DNA from 2 places in the Anaerobacillus sp. MEB173 genome. Region 1 is predicted to be linked to the other one. Evidence: riboswitches for the same ligand, from Rfam matches in the RefSeq annotation. Region 1 holds a riboswitch; the other holds the start of a gene.
The links. A riboswitch is a leader RNA that binds a small molecule or an ion and turns the genes downstream of it on or off. The one in region 1 is predicted to bind cyclic di-AMP.
Positions count from the first base shown of each region.

Region 2: it holds a riboswitch for cyclic di-AMP, as region 1 does, so the genes downstream of both, ACJ2A9_RS03955 (potassium channel family protein) here and ACJ2A9_RS17470 (potassium channel family protein) in region 1, are expected to answer to the same signal.

Region 1 is NZ_JBJMAU010000010.1:87,107-95,579, forward strand. It holds gene ACJ2A9_RS17455 (hypothetical protein) at 125-283, opposite strand; gene ACJ2A9_RS17460 (hypothetical protein) at 590-751, shown strand; gene ACJ2A9_RS17465 (TrkH family potassium uptake protein) at 1,036-2,385, opposite strand; gene ACJ2A9_RS17470 (potassium channel family protein) at 2,391-3,047, opposite strand; cyclic di-AMP (ydaO/yuaA leader) riboswitch at 3,133-3,277, opposite strand; gene ACJ2A9_RS17475 (YmaF family protein) at 3,513-3,902, shown strand; gene ACJ2A9_RS17480 (VOC family protein) at 4,277-4,711, shown strand; gene ACJ2A9_RS17485 (phosphocarrier protein HPr) at 5,128-5,394, shown strand; gene ACJ2A9_RS17490 (PTS sugar transporter subunit IIA) at 5,471-5,974, shown strand; gene ACJ2A9_RS17495 (PRD domain-containing protein) at 6,057-6,896, shown strand; gene ACJ2A9_RS17500 (sucrose-specific PTS transporter subunit IIBC) at 7,074-8,468, shown strand.
Region 2 is NZ_JBJMAU010000001.1:792,515-800,987, forward strand. It holds gene ACJ2A9_RS03920 (Lin0512 family protein) at 1-88, opposite strand, end outside; gene ACJ2A9_RS03925 (hypothetical protein) at 229-396, opposite strand; gene ACJ2A9_RS03930 (hypothetical protein) at 575-961, opposite strand; gene yppF (YppF family protein) at 1,265-1,459, shown strand; partial or broken gene ACJ2A9_RS03940 (SLC13 family permease) at 1,552-3,200, opposite strand; gene ACJ2A9_RS03945 (alpha/beta hydrolase) at 3,372-4,424, opposite strand; gene ACJ2A9_RS03950 (TrkH family potassium uptake protein) at 4,738-6,093, opposite strand; gene ACJ2A9_RS03955 (potassium channel family protein) at 6,099-6,755, opposite strand; cyclic di-AMP (ydaO/yuaA leader) riboswitch at 6,834-6,982, opposite strand; gene ACJ2A9_RS03960 (potassium channel family protein) at 7,138-8,169, shown strand.

The sequences.
Region 1 (8,473 bases):
GTCCATAAAATCAAAGAATAAACTTTAAAAAAACTGTATTAATGATTACTTGGTAATCTAAATACAGTCTTTAATTTATCGGTAACTAATTGTTTTTATATATATTTAACACTTAGGGGGTTTTTTAATCGCGCATTGCTCCTGCCTCTCGGGAAGTCATTGCACCTTGTCCTTGACTTACATCTCTTTGAATTTCTTGTTTTACTTTTTGTGCATCAGTGCCGGCAAATTCCGGTTTCATAATAGAACCCAAATTCTTTTTTGCTTGTTGATTCTGTCGCATAGAAATCCTCCTTTTATTTTTTGTTTAACAATTTTATTATTTACCTAATAACTATCGGTATTCCTAGGCGATTACCTATGAGGGATAAAAACAATTAGTGGCTTTTTTCTTTCAAAACTCAACGTCTACATTATGGCGGAAGGGCAGCTGTTATAAGCTGCTCTTTATTACATTCAATATTTAGGCACATTAATGGGAATTTAAAATTTATTCATATTAAATTTTAAAATCTGCGGAATAAAAAATGTAAAAAATTAGGATCATATATTTCGTAATTACATATTTTACATTTATTAGGAGGTAGAGATGGTTACAAATTATTCGGATTTTGTAAAACAAAGTAATGTAAAACGAAAGGGGGAAAATTACGATATGAAGGAACTTTTTAAAAACCCTTTGATCCATCGTGAAATTACAGGGGACCAGATTTTTATTCCGTTAGATACAAAAAGGTTATGGGGAAGATAATCTATGGTTGAAATTTAGATAGGAATCCAAAACTTTTTTGTAGGATACTCCTCGAGTTCAATTCATAAGTCAAAAGCAATTAAAACAAAAGGAGTATCCGCTTTATGGTAGTTTGTTTTTGAGTCTAATAAAGCCGTAAATAAGCAAGAAATGAATAAGCCTTGCATATTTTGGGGCTTATAAATAATCTTAAGTCTAGAACAAAAGCACCCATTTACTTGAATAAAACCTTAGTAAAGCATAATAAAAAGACTCCAGCTAATATTTTAGCCAGAGTTTCTAATTTACCCAGTATACACTTCATCATCTGGGTAGCGGACAAGTGATTTTTTCGGTTTTGAAAGAATGAAGCCAAGTGTAAGCGGACCAATACGCCCAATAAACATCATGACAATAATGACTTGTTTACCAAAAGTTGATAATTCCCCAGTAAGTCCCATAGATAACCCAACGGTTCCAAAGGCTGAAACCACTTCAAATACAATCATTAAAAATGGTGCATCCTCGGTTATTGTGAGCATGAATAATATTAGAAAAATAAATAAATTACTGACAACAGTAATCGCTAAAACCCTTATTATTGTTCTAGATGGGATTGTTCGTCTAAACACAACGGTTTCGCTTTTTCCTTTTAAAAATGTAATTGTCGCTAAAAGTAAAACAATAAACGTTGTCAACTTAATTCCACTTCCCGTTGATGCACTTCCCGCTCCGATAAACATAAGTAATAGGATAAGTACGATGGAAGCTGTTGTCATATCACCAATCTCAATTGTATTAAAACCCGCTGTTCTAGGAGTAACTGCTTGAAAATAAGCCCCCCATAACTTGTCAGATAACGGCATTGATCCGAACGTAGCTGGATTTGCATACTCCAATATGAAAATAACGATTAGTGCAATAGCATTCGTAATGATCGTACCAATAATCATCAATTTCGAATGAATTGATAACCTTTGAAAGCTTCTTTTGTACCAGACATCAGCTAAGACTGTAAAACCTATTCCCCCCGTTATAAATAGCCCTGTAATCACCAAATTAACAACTGGATCGCCTACATAAGCCGATAAACTATCGGACCATAATGAAAATCCAGCATTATTAAATGCGGAAATGGTGTGGAATAAGCTTTGGTACATCCCTTCTTTCCAACCAAATTCGGGTACCCATCTGAATGAAAGTATCATAAAAGCAATTGCCTCTAAAATAATAGTAAAGGTAAATAAAATCTTTACTAATCGAACTAAGCCACCTAAGGAGGTTTGATTAAAAGCCTCTTGAATCAGAATTCTCTGTTGCAAACCTATTTTTTTCCCAAGCATCATGACAATTAATACAGCAAAAGTCATTAACCCTAACCCACCAAGCTGAATTAGAGTCATAATCACTACTTGTCCAAAAACGGTATAATCTGTACCCGTATCAACAACAACTAAACCTGTTACGGTAATCGCTGATGTCGCTGTAAAAAGGGCATCAATCCAGGAGATGTATGTTGTTGAGGCCACCGGTAATTTTAATAAAGCAGTTCCTAATAAAATAAAGATTAAAAAACTTAAAGCTAAGATTTGTGGCGGACTTAAGTTAATGATTTTTCCTTTAAGCAGATGAGAAGAAATTAATTTTTTGCGCATATGTATTACATCCCCTCATCTTCAAATCGCTTTAAGTCATTTTTATGGCCAATAACTATCAATACATCACTTTTTAAAATTAAATCATCTGGTAACGGTGAAATATTTACATCTTCTCCCCTTTTTATCCCAAGAATCGTACACCCAAATTTTGCTCGTACATCAAGCTGAGCTAGCGTTTGATCCGCAACTTTTTCTGTTGCAATTAACTCAACAATACTATGATCTTCAGAAAGCTCAATGTAATCAATAATTTTTTCTGAAGCGATATGCTGCGCAATTCGTATTCCCATATCCTGTTCTGGATGAACAATACGATCTGCACCGATCTTCTCTAGTACTCGGTGATGATAATAGTTCTGTGCCTTTACCCAAATCTTTTTTACTCCCATCTCTTTTAAGAGTAATGTACAAAGGATACTCGATTGAATATCATCACCGATTGCAACGACAACTTGATCAAAATTTCTTATTCCAAGCGTATTTAAGGCTTTTTCATCTGTTGCATTCGTAATTGCCGCATGAGTCACATAATTTGTAATATCGTTAACTTTATCCTCACTAATATCAATTGCCAGCACTTCATGCCCTAGCTTAAATAGTTCCTTACAAACACTGCTTCCAAAACGACCTAATCCAATTACTGCAAATTGTTTTTTCATTTTTTCTACTTCTCCTTTTTTTACGGCACCAAAAAAAGACCATCATAAATAGAATGGTCTTAGGTTAAACCTAGACCTTTCTCTCGACAAAATAAGGTAACGCTTACGAGGTTAGCTGTCGGATTAGGGACTGAGAGTATCCCTTCTTAATCAATAAGATTCACCCCAAGACAGAAAATATTCTGTCAAAATTGGTTCCCCCGCTCACTAGGATTCAGCGAATTAAAGGTGCATTGGTATTTTATAAAACTGATAATTGATAATGTAAATCGAAAAACAATTTTTGTCAATAATTTTTTTGTTAGTAATCTTTTATTATGGGGAAACAAATGGAATATTTGATTTAAAACAGACAAATCCGGTCTTTATGTAAATGTGTATCCTTAGTATTTTTTTTCTTTAATTACAAAAATCCACACCTTTTTAAATATTATCCATAAGCATATTAATATAAAAAATGAAAGGATGGATAAAGAGTTGAATACTGTACCTGTAACTGGATATTTATATCATTCTGATGGGGATGATTCACACCATACCCATAATCTTTATATAACAACATGGGATGGCCAACCTGTTCATACTCATGAATTTAAAGGTATTACGTCATTTGATGTAGGTCATAATCATCATTATGCAGGAACTACGGAGCCAGCACCAAGTGGAGTGCAGCATACACATCGTTATTTTACATTTACATCTTTTGATGATGGCCACAAACATACTATAAATGGAGTAACAGGGCCAGCAATTCCTTTGCCAGGTGGGGGACATTATCATGAGTTCAGTGGGTTAACCACTGTTGATGGTGCAATTCCGCATCGACACAGATATGAAGGGAGAACAAGTCGTTAATAAAGAATAAACTTAGAATATAGGAAATAACCTTAACCAAATCGTGAGTGATTACTGTTTGGTTAAGGTATAGCATGAAACTTTATATTAGCTCATACGGTCGATCACTTTCTTACCTTTATAATAAACCTGCTTAATTTGACTAACCTCTGTAATTTCTAATTACTTTGACTTCGTTACAGATGTTAAACGGGCCAAATTTTCAAAGCCGATCGAGATGCTAGTCGCAATCGCTATGGATATAAGCTTCGTAACACTATTTTAATTCCCCTTGTTATTTTACCGTGTTATTAAGATTGAATTTAGTATGCTTTAATTGATAAACTGAGGAAGATGGTGATGTAAAGATTATTAGTTAAAGGAGCGTGTTCATTATGGTTGGAGTAGAAATTGATATGGTTGTGAACGATAGCTTGAAAGCATTGGAATTATACGAAAATATATTTGATATCAAGCGAGTGGAGGTTTCAAACTTTCCTCGTGGTGAAAATGAGGTAGTTTTTACGCTATATGATGTTCGCTTTCATATGTTAGATGAAAACCCAGAATTCCATTTGATCGCACCAAAACCTGACGACCCTAAAACTAGTTGGGTTAATGTTAGAGTCCCAGATATTAAGGAGACCTATGCAAAGGCGATGGATTTAGGTTGCACAGAGGTGCAACCGGTGACAGAGATTTCTGACTACGGAGTATCGAACGCCATATTCATGGATCCCTTTGGCTATATATGGATGCTGCATCAAGTACATAAAGAAGTTAGTCACAAAGAGCGTATACAGCTTTGGGAGGAAAAAAGGAAGAATTAACAATTGGAGTATTATTAGAATTATCTAACACGATCTATAAGCAGTCAATTTTTCTTTGAAATCATTAGTAGATTAAGAGGATTGAGAGGGGCATAGTGAGGCGGTTTCTTAATACTAAAGTCACTTTAATGATCGATTTGAAAATTTTTGTTGTAATTTTTTTGGGGAATGATATATAATTCAATAAAGCGCTTACGAAATTAAAACAGATATGGTTTACCCGTTGAATATTGTCAAGTGCTGAAGAAAAAAGACTGAGTTAACAATAATAATCAATCACGTGTTACTGATAAAGCAGGCATGAGTGAAAGTAGATTAGGACACCAAAGTGTGTTACTATCAGCTTTTCCTCATGCTTTTTTTATTGTTAACAGTGATAAAAAACGATTAATAATTTGTAAGAGGGGGTTTTCTAGTTGGTAAACAAAACATTTACGGTGATAAGCGATGCGGGGGTACATGCTAGACCTGCAACATTATTAGTTCAAGTTGCGGGAAAATTCCAATCAAATATTTCATTAGAGCATAATGGAAAATCGGTAAATATGAAGTCAATCATGGGCATTATGTCGTTAGGTATACAAAAAGGTGCTAATATTACAATTCAAGCTGAAGGTGACGATGAGAAAAATGCGATCAACATGATTATTGAACTGATCGAAAAAGAAAGATTAGGTGAGTAGTAGTACTTCTTCTTAAGGAGAGTTAATAACAAAGGTGTACACGATAAAACGCTTTTATTAGGGAAGGAGAATGATCTTGTTAAGAAAATTATTCGAAAAAAAAGAAATGAAATTAAAAGAGGTATTGCTAGCGCCATTAACTGGAAAGGTACTTAACATTGTCAATGTGCCCGATCCGGTTTTTTCACAAAAACTGATGGGTGATGGCATTGCGATTGAGCCAACTGAGGGTGTAGTTGTTTCGCCAATTGAAGGGGAAGTCGTACAAGTTTTTCCAACAAAGCATGCAATTGGAATTAAAGGGATGACCGGGACTGAAGTACTTATTCATATTGGATTAGAGACGGTAGCGATGGAAGGCGAAGGGTTTGAAACACACATTCAAGAAGGGGACAAAGTAAAAGCTGGTGAAAAATTAGTAACCTTTGATCTTGAGCTTGTAAAAGAAAAAGCAAAGAGCACGATTACCCCAATTGTAATAACAAATGGGGATATAATAAAAAACATTGAAAAATATCATCAAAATACTGCTGTAGAAAAGGGTAAAATGAAGGTAATCGAAATCGACGTTAATTCGTAATTTTGTTAAGTTGTCCTTTATTTATAATAGACAACTTACCTTCCAAAACGTACAACTAATCGTATCAGGGAGGTAGTAACGTTTGAAAATTAATAAAGTACTAAATAATAATGTGGTAGTTGTAAAGGATGGTAAATTAGAAAGAATCGTCATGGGCTCAGGTATAGCGTTTGGAAAACGAAAAAATGATATTGTTCCAAAAGATAAGATAGAAAAAATATTTGTGATGAAGGAAGAAAATGAAAGATTTCAAGAACTTATTCATAAATTACCTGAAGAACATATTACTATTGCTGAAGAAATAATCACATTTGCCGAAAAGCAATTAAGTGTGAAGTTGAGTAATCATATTCACATCGCGCTTACAGACCATTTGTCTTTTGCAATCGAAAGAATTCAAAAAGGAATTGATATAGAAAATAAATTATTAAACGAAATAAAAATTCTTTATCGTAAAGAGTATGATGTTGGCTTATGGGCAAAAGATTTGATTAAAAAGCGGTTAAATATTGACATTCCAGATGATGAAGTGGGTCATATTGCATTACATATTCATACCGCCAAAGAGGATAGAAATATCCAAACAACAATTAAGTTGACAACGATGATCAATGAGATCATTGAAGTGATTACAAAAGAATTAAATATATCGATCAATGAACAAAGTATATTTTTTCATCAATTAGTAAATCACTTACGCTATACAGTGACGCTACTTAATAATTGTGAGCCTTCACAGCCAATGGATGTTGAAATGATTGATATCATTAAATCTAAATACAATAAAGCATTCCAAGTTGCAAGAAAAGTGGCTCAATTTTTACTGTCGGAGTATAACATTACTCTTCCAGAAGCTGAAATTGCTTTTATATCCCTTCATATTCAAAGATTTTATGAGAGGGAAAAATGTAAGCGTATATAAAAATGAATAATTGGATTGTTACTGTTCAGCAGGCAAAACCAAAATGTATGTAGGGGAGGCTATTCCTTATTCCTTGCTATATTTTGGTTTTTTTAATTTAATAATCCATTTAAGTGAACCGCCTGTAATAAAAAATGGGAAAGAAAAAACTAAACAAGTTAGAGAGAGGGATATTTCATGGAACCTAAAAAAATAGCAAATAAAATACTCCCGCTGTTAGGAGGAAAAGAAAATATTGAAAGCGCTACACACTGTGCGACACGCTTACGTCTTGTTTTAAAAGATGATGAAAAGGTTGACAAAGGAGCTATTGAAGAATTAGAAAGTGTAAAGGGAGCGTTCTTCACTTCTGGTCAATTCCAAATCATTTTTGGTACTGGTTTAGTCAATAAAGTTCATGCAGCATTAATCAGTGAAGGTGGAGTAGAAGAATTAAAAACATCTCATGCTGAGGCAGCAAAAAAGAAAATGAATCCATTAGCACGCTTTGCGCGAACGCTTTCTAATATATTTGTACCGATTATCCCAGCGATTGTTGCAAGTGGTTTGTTAATGGGGCTTCTTGGGATGATGAAAGCTTTTGGTTGGGTTGAACCTGATAGTCCATTTATTCTTTTATTGGACATGTTTGCTAGTGCAGCATTTATTATTTTACCGATTCTTATTGGTGTGAGTGCCGCAAAAGAATTTGGTGCCAATCCATACTTAGGTGCTGTTATGGGGGGGATTTTAACTCATCCAACACTTCTTAATCCATGGGGGCTTGCTAATGCCACACCGGACGTGATTAGTGTACTAGGTTTTAATGTTGATTTAATTGGTTATCAAGGTACAGTGATCCCGATTCTTTTAGTTGTTTATGTCATGAGTTTTATCGAAAAAACAACAAGAAAATTTGTACCGAATGTGCTTGATTTATTAATCACGCCTTTTGTCACGGTTATTTTAACAGGCTTTATTGCTTTATTAATCATTGGGCCGTTAGGAACGGGGATTGGTAACGCACTGACTGGTGCTTTACAATTTATTTATACTCATGGTGGCTTCATTGCAGGTATCGTTTTTGGCGGTCTATATTCAACGATTGTTATTACAGGGGTTCACCATAGTTTCCATGCGATTGAAGCAAGTTTGCTCGCTGATCCTAACATTGCTGTCAATTTCTTGCTTCCGATTTGGTCAATGGCCAATGTTGCACAAGGTGGCGCAGGTTTAGCGGTATTCTTTAAAACGAGAAATAAAAAAATGAAGAGTATTGCTCTACCTGCATCTTTTACATCCTTCTTAGGAATAACAGAACCTGTCATCTTTGGGGTAAACTTAAAGCTCGTTCGACCTTTTATTGCAGCGGCAATTGGTGGTGCTGCTGGTGGTGCTTATGTCGTATTTATGAATGTAACAGCAAATGCTTACGGATTGACGGGTATTCCAATGATGGCGATTGTTGCTCCACTTGGCATGTCAAACTTGATTAATTATATTATTGGATTTGCGATAGCGGTAAGTATAGCCTTTATTATGACCTTTGTTTTAGGGTTTAAAGAAGAAGACGCAAAGCAAACGAAGGTATAATCGAT
Region 2 (8,473 bases), on a different contig from region 1:
TTTTGACTGCGCGTATTGAAGCCTTTGTAATGTCTTGTCCGTGCAGATCGGCACCCATTCCAATTTCAATAAAAAATATCTTCTCCATCAATATCCACTTCCTTCTATTATTTCATCTACCATTACCTATTCTCCACCAAAATAAAAATCACCTTTCCCTTTTAAGAAAAGATGATTGAACTATGTCACTAATTTCATTTAACTCGCTTCTCCTTATTCTCTAATACATTATCTACTAAATGAGTTTTCAGTATGATATAGTGATTGCTGCTCATGCTGCTCGACAACCTTTGCGTGATTTTCTCCTCTGCTCACTTCAATTTTTACGATGAAATAACCGGCTAACAAATATCCAATCGCAACAATAGGCCACCAATCAAATAACCATCCTTCCAAAATAACAGCCCCTTTCATTCAAATGTAAATTATCAATATCAATAAGGTTCATTAAATAGACAAATCTGATACTTGACTATATCATATCATATTATCCGAATATTTAGTATGTTAATTATTGTTATAAATAAAAAAGGTGCTACACCATTTTGGCAGCACCTTTTTTCATTCGACAATTTTAGACAGCGTTTTCATTTCTTGAATAATTAAACACCAACTCTTCCAACAATAATTCTAACCTTCTTAGATCACTAGATACATTTTCAATCTGCTTTCGACGAATATCATTTATGTTTTGACGATCATTTAGATTTTTATCAAAATACATTGAGAATAGATAGATTTTACTCGGTACATCTATCATTTCCCTTATATTTTGTAATAACGTATTCGAGAAAAACTGATACAATTCAAGTTCATCTATTACATTCATTAATTCCTGCAATTGTTTCGTTTCAATCATTGCTTCATCATATACTATAGTACCAACATAAGTAAAGCAATCTTCTTTTAGATTAGTATAAATTTCTTCAACTCTCTCAAGTAATTCTTTTTCAGTTCCCATTTTGTTCACTCCCTATGCTGACAATTAATATAACTCTATTCTATACGATTTTACTTAAATTTACATCACTTTTTTCCAAATTCTCAAAAAAATCATAATATATAATCTTGTAATCGTTAACAAATTGTTGACAAATTATAGAAATTACATCTTGACTTTAAACTTTTATTGTAAATTTAGCCATGAATTAGGTTGGAATCTGTAAATCTTTGTCGGAAGTTTTAATATTCAAAAATAGCAAAATGTGAACATTTTGTGATATAATCTATAAATGTAAGCGTATACAAATAGGAGGTATTATTAATGAGTTTGGAAGAATTAATTCAAAACTTTATTAGCCACAAGAAAAGTAAACCGGAAGACGTTAACGAACTATTAGACTATGTGCAAAGAAATTATATTAGTAATAACTTATGCATTGTTCAATATCGCGAATTGTTCCGTGAACTGCATGAGCGAGGGGCATTAAAGCCGGACTACACCCTCAACCCTAATTAATTCGTCCATACTCCAATACTTTCTACTATCTATGAAAAAAGGTTTTGTTCTTTCAATGAACAAAACCTTTTTCATATTTCCAATTAGTAGTCTTACTGCTTAAACATTTCTGGATACACTTGTAAATCTACTCCCCATACTAGTGGTAACAAGAAATAAACAGCCAGTACGATAAATACGATTGAAATAACGTTAATCCAAAAGCCGGCACGCGCCATATCAACATTTTTAGATGTCCTGAGGCAAAGACAACCGCATTTGGCGGTGTTGCTACTGGTAACATAAATGCACACGATGCTGCAATTGCAGCCGGAATCATTAATGCATATGGATGCACACCAATCGCAAGTGCTAGCGATGCCATAATCGGTAAAATCATTGTAGCTGAAGCTGTATTCGATGTAATTTCCGTTAAAAACATAACTAATGCCGTAACAATAACTAGAATCAGTACAAAATGAACACCTTCGACAACTGTTAATTGTGTTCCAATCCATTCAGCCAATCCTGACTCTTTGAAACCAGCAGCGATCGCTAAACCACCACCGAATAATAATAGAATTCCCCAAGGAACTTTTATCGCAGTTTCCCAATCTAATAGAAATGTTCCTCTTTTATTTAATGACGGAATAACAAACAACAGCACAGCCGCAGTAATCGCAATCATTGTATCATTAACTGCCGGAATAAATTTTGATAAGAAAAACGATGAAGTAATCCAACAGAATGCCGCGAATAGAAATACACCTAAAACCGCCTTTTCTTCAAAGCTGGCCTTTCCTAATGCTTTCTTTTGATTTTGAATTAAACTTTTTCCACCTGGAAGTGCTTTCATTTTCATTGGATAAGCAACTTTTACTAAATAAAACCAAGCTAAGATTAATAGAATCGCTGAAAGCGGAACGCCAAATAACATCCAACCAGCAAAGGAAATGTTGTATCCGTATAATTCACTTACAACCCCTGCTAAAATCATGTTAGGCGGCGTTCCAATTAATGTTCCTAACCCACCAATTGAAGCAGAATAAGCGATACCTAGCATCATTGCTTTTCCGAAGTTTTTGTCTTCTTTTGCAATCCCAACATTCTCATCTTTTAATGAGCGGGAAACCTGATAGATGATCGCCGCTCCAATTGGCACCATCATCATTGCAGTTGCTGTATTCGAGATCCACATTGATAAAAATCCAGTGGCTACCATAAAGCCTAGAACAATTCCTTGTGTACTTGTCCCCATTACAGAAATAATGGTTAAAGCGATTCGTTTATGCAAATCCCAGCGCTCCATCGCTAAAGCAATTAAAAATCCACCTAAGAATAAGAAGATAATTGTGTTTCCATACGAAGATGTCACTGCTCCGCCATCTAGCGCACCTGTAAGCGGAAACAATACGATTGGTAATAACGAAGTCGCTGGAATCGGAATTGCTTCTGTAATCCACCATACTGCAATCCAAACCGTACTTGCTAATACAGCTTTCGCTTCAGGGCTCATCCCTTCACGAGATAGAAATAACATAATTATTGCGAATAATACCGGTCCCAGAAGTAAGCCAACCTTTTGCGAATTGCTATATACAGGTTTTCTCTTATTGTTATCCTCATGTTGTACCGTCTCTTTCCCCTTTTCCTCTTTAACTGAACCAGTCTTGTCCGGAAGAGAAAAAGTAAGGATCCGTTTTACTTGGGAGTGAGAGCTCCAAAGATGATTCCAAATTGTTGCAAAGAATTGAGTATTCATTACTATCACACCCTTAAGAATTTTTTAACTATTTCTACTATAAACCGCTTTCATTGTTTTTTCTGCATTTGTACTTTTTTATCTTTTTGTTCTTTAATGATCACATTACGCTGACTTTTCATGAACAAAAAAGCACGCCCTCACCACTTATGGTAAAACGTGCTTTTCACTTCATATATATATTAGTTTAAATGGAAGGTATTTTTGACTTAATAAGAAGCCCGCAATTGCATATGCTTCTATTTGATCTCTTACCTTTTCAGTCCCTTTTGGTACATTAACTACACGAATAGCAAATGGTGCAGGTTCAATTTCATCCGCAAAAGCTTTTTTTAAAAACTGTGTAGATTCCTGCATCCCATGTTTTCCTTTATACATCACTTCGTAAAAGGAAATAAATCCGTGCATTGTACCTTGATACCGAACAGTTTCCACTGGTACACCAAATTCATATAACCGCTCTGCATATGCCTCTCCTTCATCACGCAGAGGATCGAACTCTGCAGTAATAATAAATGCCGGTGGTAAATTCGTTAAATCCTGAGCATTTAATGGTGAAGTATATGGGTTTGTCCACATTGATTGATATGGTGTATAACTATCTCTTGCTTTGTGCATCACTTGACGAGATAACAAATAATAACCGCTATCATACATCTCACGAGTCGGCAACTCAAGATCTTGAAAGGTCGTTAAAGGATAATAGAGAACTTGAGCCTTCAATACTGGTCCATTTCGGTCACGTGACATTGCTGATACTACTGTAGCAATATTCCCACCCGCACTATCACCAGCAACAGCCATTGTCATCGGATCTCCGCTAAATTGCCGGGCATGCTTAGCTGTCCATACTAATGCGTCATAACTATCCTCAATTGCCGTTGGAAAGACATATTTTGGGGCTACACGATAACCTACTGACACAACGACACTTTTTGTTTGGATTGCTAATGAGCGAGCAACATTATCATGAGTGTCAATGCTTCCATATCCCTCCATAAATGCTCCTCCATGGTAATACATAATCATCGGAAAAGGACCTTCACCAATCGGTTGATAGGCGCGTGCGGGGATTGTTTTTCCATCACTAGTTGGAATCTCAATATCGATACGGTTGAATGTTTTTCCACCTGATTTAGTTAGAAAACGAGGAGGTGTCATATCTGTTGTGATTAAGTTCTGATCAATCGCATGTAAAATCACAGCAGTCTTTGCGGGAAGCACCCCCTCCTCCCTTACAGACCAATTTTGAACAGACAAAATGATAAGTAACAAAAGAAGTAATGTTAGCAGAATTAAAAAAAGAGCCATTTTTTTTACTAGTACGGTCATAATGTTACAACTGCAAGCATAGTACCGGCAGCTTAGTGCTCCTTTCTAGATATCATTCTTAAGCTATGTAGTAAAGGAAAATAAAAACGCACGAAAAAAAATGCGCTACCTTTATAATGTGAAGGAGCGCATCTGATCATGTATTAAGGATTCTTAAAAATAGTAAAAGTTACATTTTAACCCTTATACATTAAAAACTCTTTTTCTATCCAATAATGACTCTTTCTTTCGGATAATGATAATATTCTTTAGCCTCTTTTCCTTTGATCAAGAATAAAAGCGAAAAGATTCCAATTCTTCCGACAAACATTAACACAATAATGATTTGTTTCCCAAGTGTACTTAACTCAGGTGTAATCCCCATTGATAATCCAGTTGTCCCAAATGCTGAACACACTTCAAAAATGATCGCAATAATTGGGAACGGCTCCAAATAGGAGAGGATAATAACAGCAGTCGCACAAATAAGGATCGCGAAACTGATAACAACAAACGATTTAATAATGTCCTCTTGATCCAGTTCTTTTCCAAATACTTTAATAGATTGCCTTCCGCGAGCAAATGTAAAAATAGAAAGAAGAACAATCGCAAAAGTTGTTGTCCGAATACCACCGCCAACACTACTCGGTGATGCTCCAATGAACATTAATGAGCTCATCATTAATTGTGTCGCTTCAGAAAATTGACTAACATCCATTGTCGCAAGTCCGCCATTCCGTGTTGTTACCGATTGAAACAATGAATAAAACAAAGATTCATGCCATGATTTATTCACAAAGAAATGATTACGGTCAAAAATGTAAATCAGGATCGTGCCAAATAGTGTTAACCCAAAAAATGTGATGGTCGTTAATTTTGTAAATAATGAAAATCGGTATTTTTGTTTTCTCCTTCTCGTTACAAAATAATCTTTTACTTCAATTAAAACAGGAAAACCAATTGCTCCCAAAATGAGTAAAATTATGTTGACTAATTGTACAAGATAATCATTAGCAAATGGTTTTAGTGAAGCACCGGTAATATCAAAGCCCGCATTGGTTGTTGCGCTTACTGAGGCAAAGAAAGCATGGAAAAAAGCTTCTTGCCAAGTAGAAAAGTGATCTAAGAATAAGATACCTAGAATCATCGCACCAATGGCTTCGATCACAAGAATTAAAAGTAATATTTGTTTCATTAACTCCACAAGTCCAGCAAATGTCCCTCGGTTTTGATCTATCATTATTAATTGACGTTCCTTAAGTCCAATTCGCCGACCAAATAGTAACCAAATGAACGTCCCCAGTGTCATAATTCCGATGCCACCAAATTGCAGGATGAAAGCTAAAACAAATATACCGAACTCACTAAAGGTGTCAGCTGTAGAAACAACTGTTAGCCCCGTTACACTAACCGCACTGACAGCTGTGAATAATGCGTCGGTAACCGTCCACTCGACTCCAGGCTTATGCGTATAAGGTAAACTGAGCAGGATCGTTGATACAATTACTGCACCAAGATAAAACAAAACAATTAACTGAACAGAAGTTAAGTTTACTAGATTCGATTTCTTTGGAGTGAACACGACACTTATAACCCCTCGTCTTCAAATCGTTTGAGGTCATTTTTGTGTCCAATCACAATTAAAATATCTCCTTCAAAAAGTGAATCACTAGGTAATGGTGAAATGTTCACATCATTATTACGTTTAATACCTAAAACAGTACAACCATATTTTGCCCGTATATTTAATTCAACAAGCGATTGATTGGCCACCTTTTCGGTTGCCATTAATTCTACAATACTATAATCCTCTGATAGTTCGATATAATCGACAATTTTTTCAGAGGCTAAATGTTGAGCAATTCGAACTCCCATATCGTGTTCAGGATGAATAATTCGATCTGCACCAATTTTTTCTACAACTTTATGGTGATAGTAGTTTTGCGCTTTCACCCAGACGTGCTTTACCCCTATTTCATTTAACAACAACGTAGTTAGGATACTTGCTTGAATATTGTCACCAATTGCTACGACAACATAATCAAAATTGCGGATACCTAAACTATTTAATGCTCTCTCATCTGTGGAATCGGCAACAACTGCATGTGTTGATACATTCGAGTGATCATTTACCCTGTCTTCATTAATGTCGATCGCTAATACTTCATGGCCATTTTTGTACAGTTCCTTACAAATACTCCCTCCAAATCTACCTAAGCCAATGATCGCAAATTGCTTTTTCATTTTCTCCTACTCCTTCTTTGCACCAAAAAAAGACCATCACAAAGAATGGTCGATAGCTTCTATCTATCTGACCTTTCTCTCTTGTTACGGTAACGCTTACGAGGTTAGCTGTCGGATTAGGGACTGAGAGTATCCCCTCTTACAACATGTAAGATTCACCCCAGACTGTTATGATCGTACAGTCAAATTGGTTCCCCCGCTCAATTAAGATTCAGCGATTAAAAGGTGCTAATTTATATTTATTGAATGAGTTTAATTTACTCCTGTTACAATTCTCTGTCAATATATTTTTTAAACCATTATTATCAATAATATTTTTATACGTAAAAGGTAATAATAGTAACGCTTTTTAATGCTTGCTTAAAAGAGAGGTTGATTAGAAATGCTGTTCATTTTTGAAGTCATGAAGATGGCAATAAAAATAAGGAAATTAACCCTATTTTTGATTACAATCATCTTTCTCATCAGTAGCTCTTTTATTATTCACTGGTTAGAACCGACTATGTTCGAAACTCCTTTTATTGGCTTATGGTATGTCATGACTACAGTAACAACAACTGGGTATGGTGATTATGTTCCTGAAACACTAGCAGGCAGACTTTTTGGGTTGTTCCTCTATCTGTTTGGAATAGGTTTAATTGGAATTGTAATCGGAAAAATTGTTGAAAGCTTTGGAGTTTATCGGAAGTTAAAGGAGGAAGGGAAATTGAGCTTTAAAGGAAATGGTCATTATGTCATCATCGGTTGGTCAAATAAAGCAAGACATGCCATGAATGAAATTATGGCCATTGATGATCAAACAAAAATCCTATTAATTGATTCACTTCCAAAAGCACCGATGGATCATGAAAAGGTCTATTATTTACAAGGAGACCCTGCAGACAAAAATATATTAGACAAAGCAAATATCCTTCACTCAAATGCCGTACTTATATTTACTCAAGACAACAATATTGATCCTGCTGCCGCTGACGGTAAGTCCCTTTTGATTGTTTCAGCGATTGAAAGCTATGCAACGGAAAATAGTAAGGAAATTTATACAATTGTAGAAATACTAAAAGAGAAGCATATTCCAAATTTTAAACATGCCAACGTTGATGAATTCGTTCTTGCAGATGAGGCATTATCTGATCTAATGGCTAAATCAGCAATACATAAGGGGACAAGCAAGTTTATTATGAAGCTTCTTAGTAGAAAAAGCGGAGTGGATATATGGAAAATAAAAAAACAACAAATGTGGAAAACGTATAACGATGCATTTGAAAATTTAAAACGACTAGGCGCACACTTAATATCTGACCGAGATGATTTTTTGATCTTAAACAAATTAGAAGAACCTATTCCGCCAGAAGCTGAACTATATATCATATGTGACAAAAAGACATACCAACGATTCCACGAGAATAGCCGATAATTACCACTTACCTGTAAGCATTATACGAGAATGGTAAAATATTTCTTAACGAGGGTGTCCCAAAAGTCATCGCTATTGGTGACACCCTCGTTTTAAAACGCAGAGTTTGTTTCATGATAATTCCTTTACTAATTATAAAATTCCATAATGTTGATTGTAATAAATATTTTTATGATTTATATTTATAATTTAAAATGAAATATTTACCACTTGCACCGCGCTTTTAATCTAAATAATATGCTATATTAGAGATTCTATATTTAGTTTTAGCAGTTGTTATATATTATTTCACACTATTGCAGTA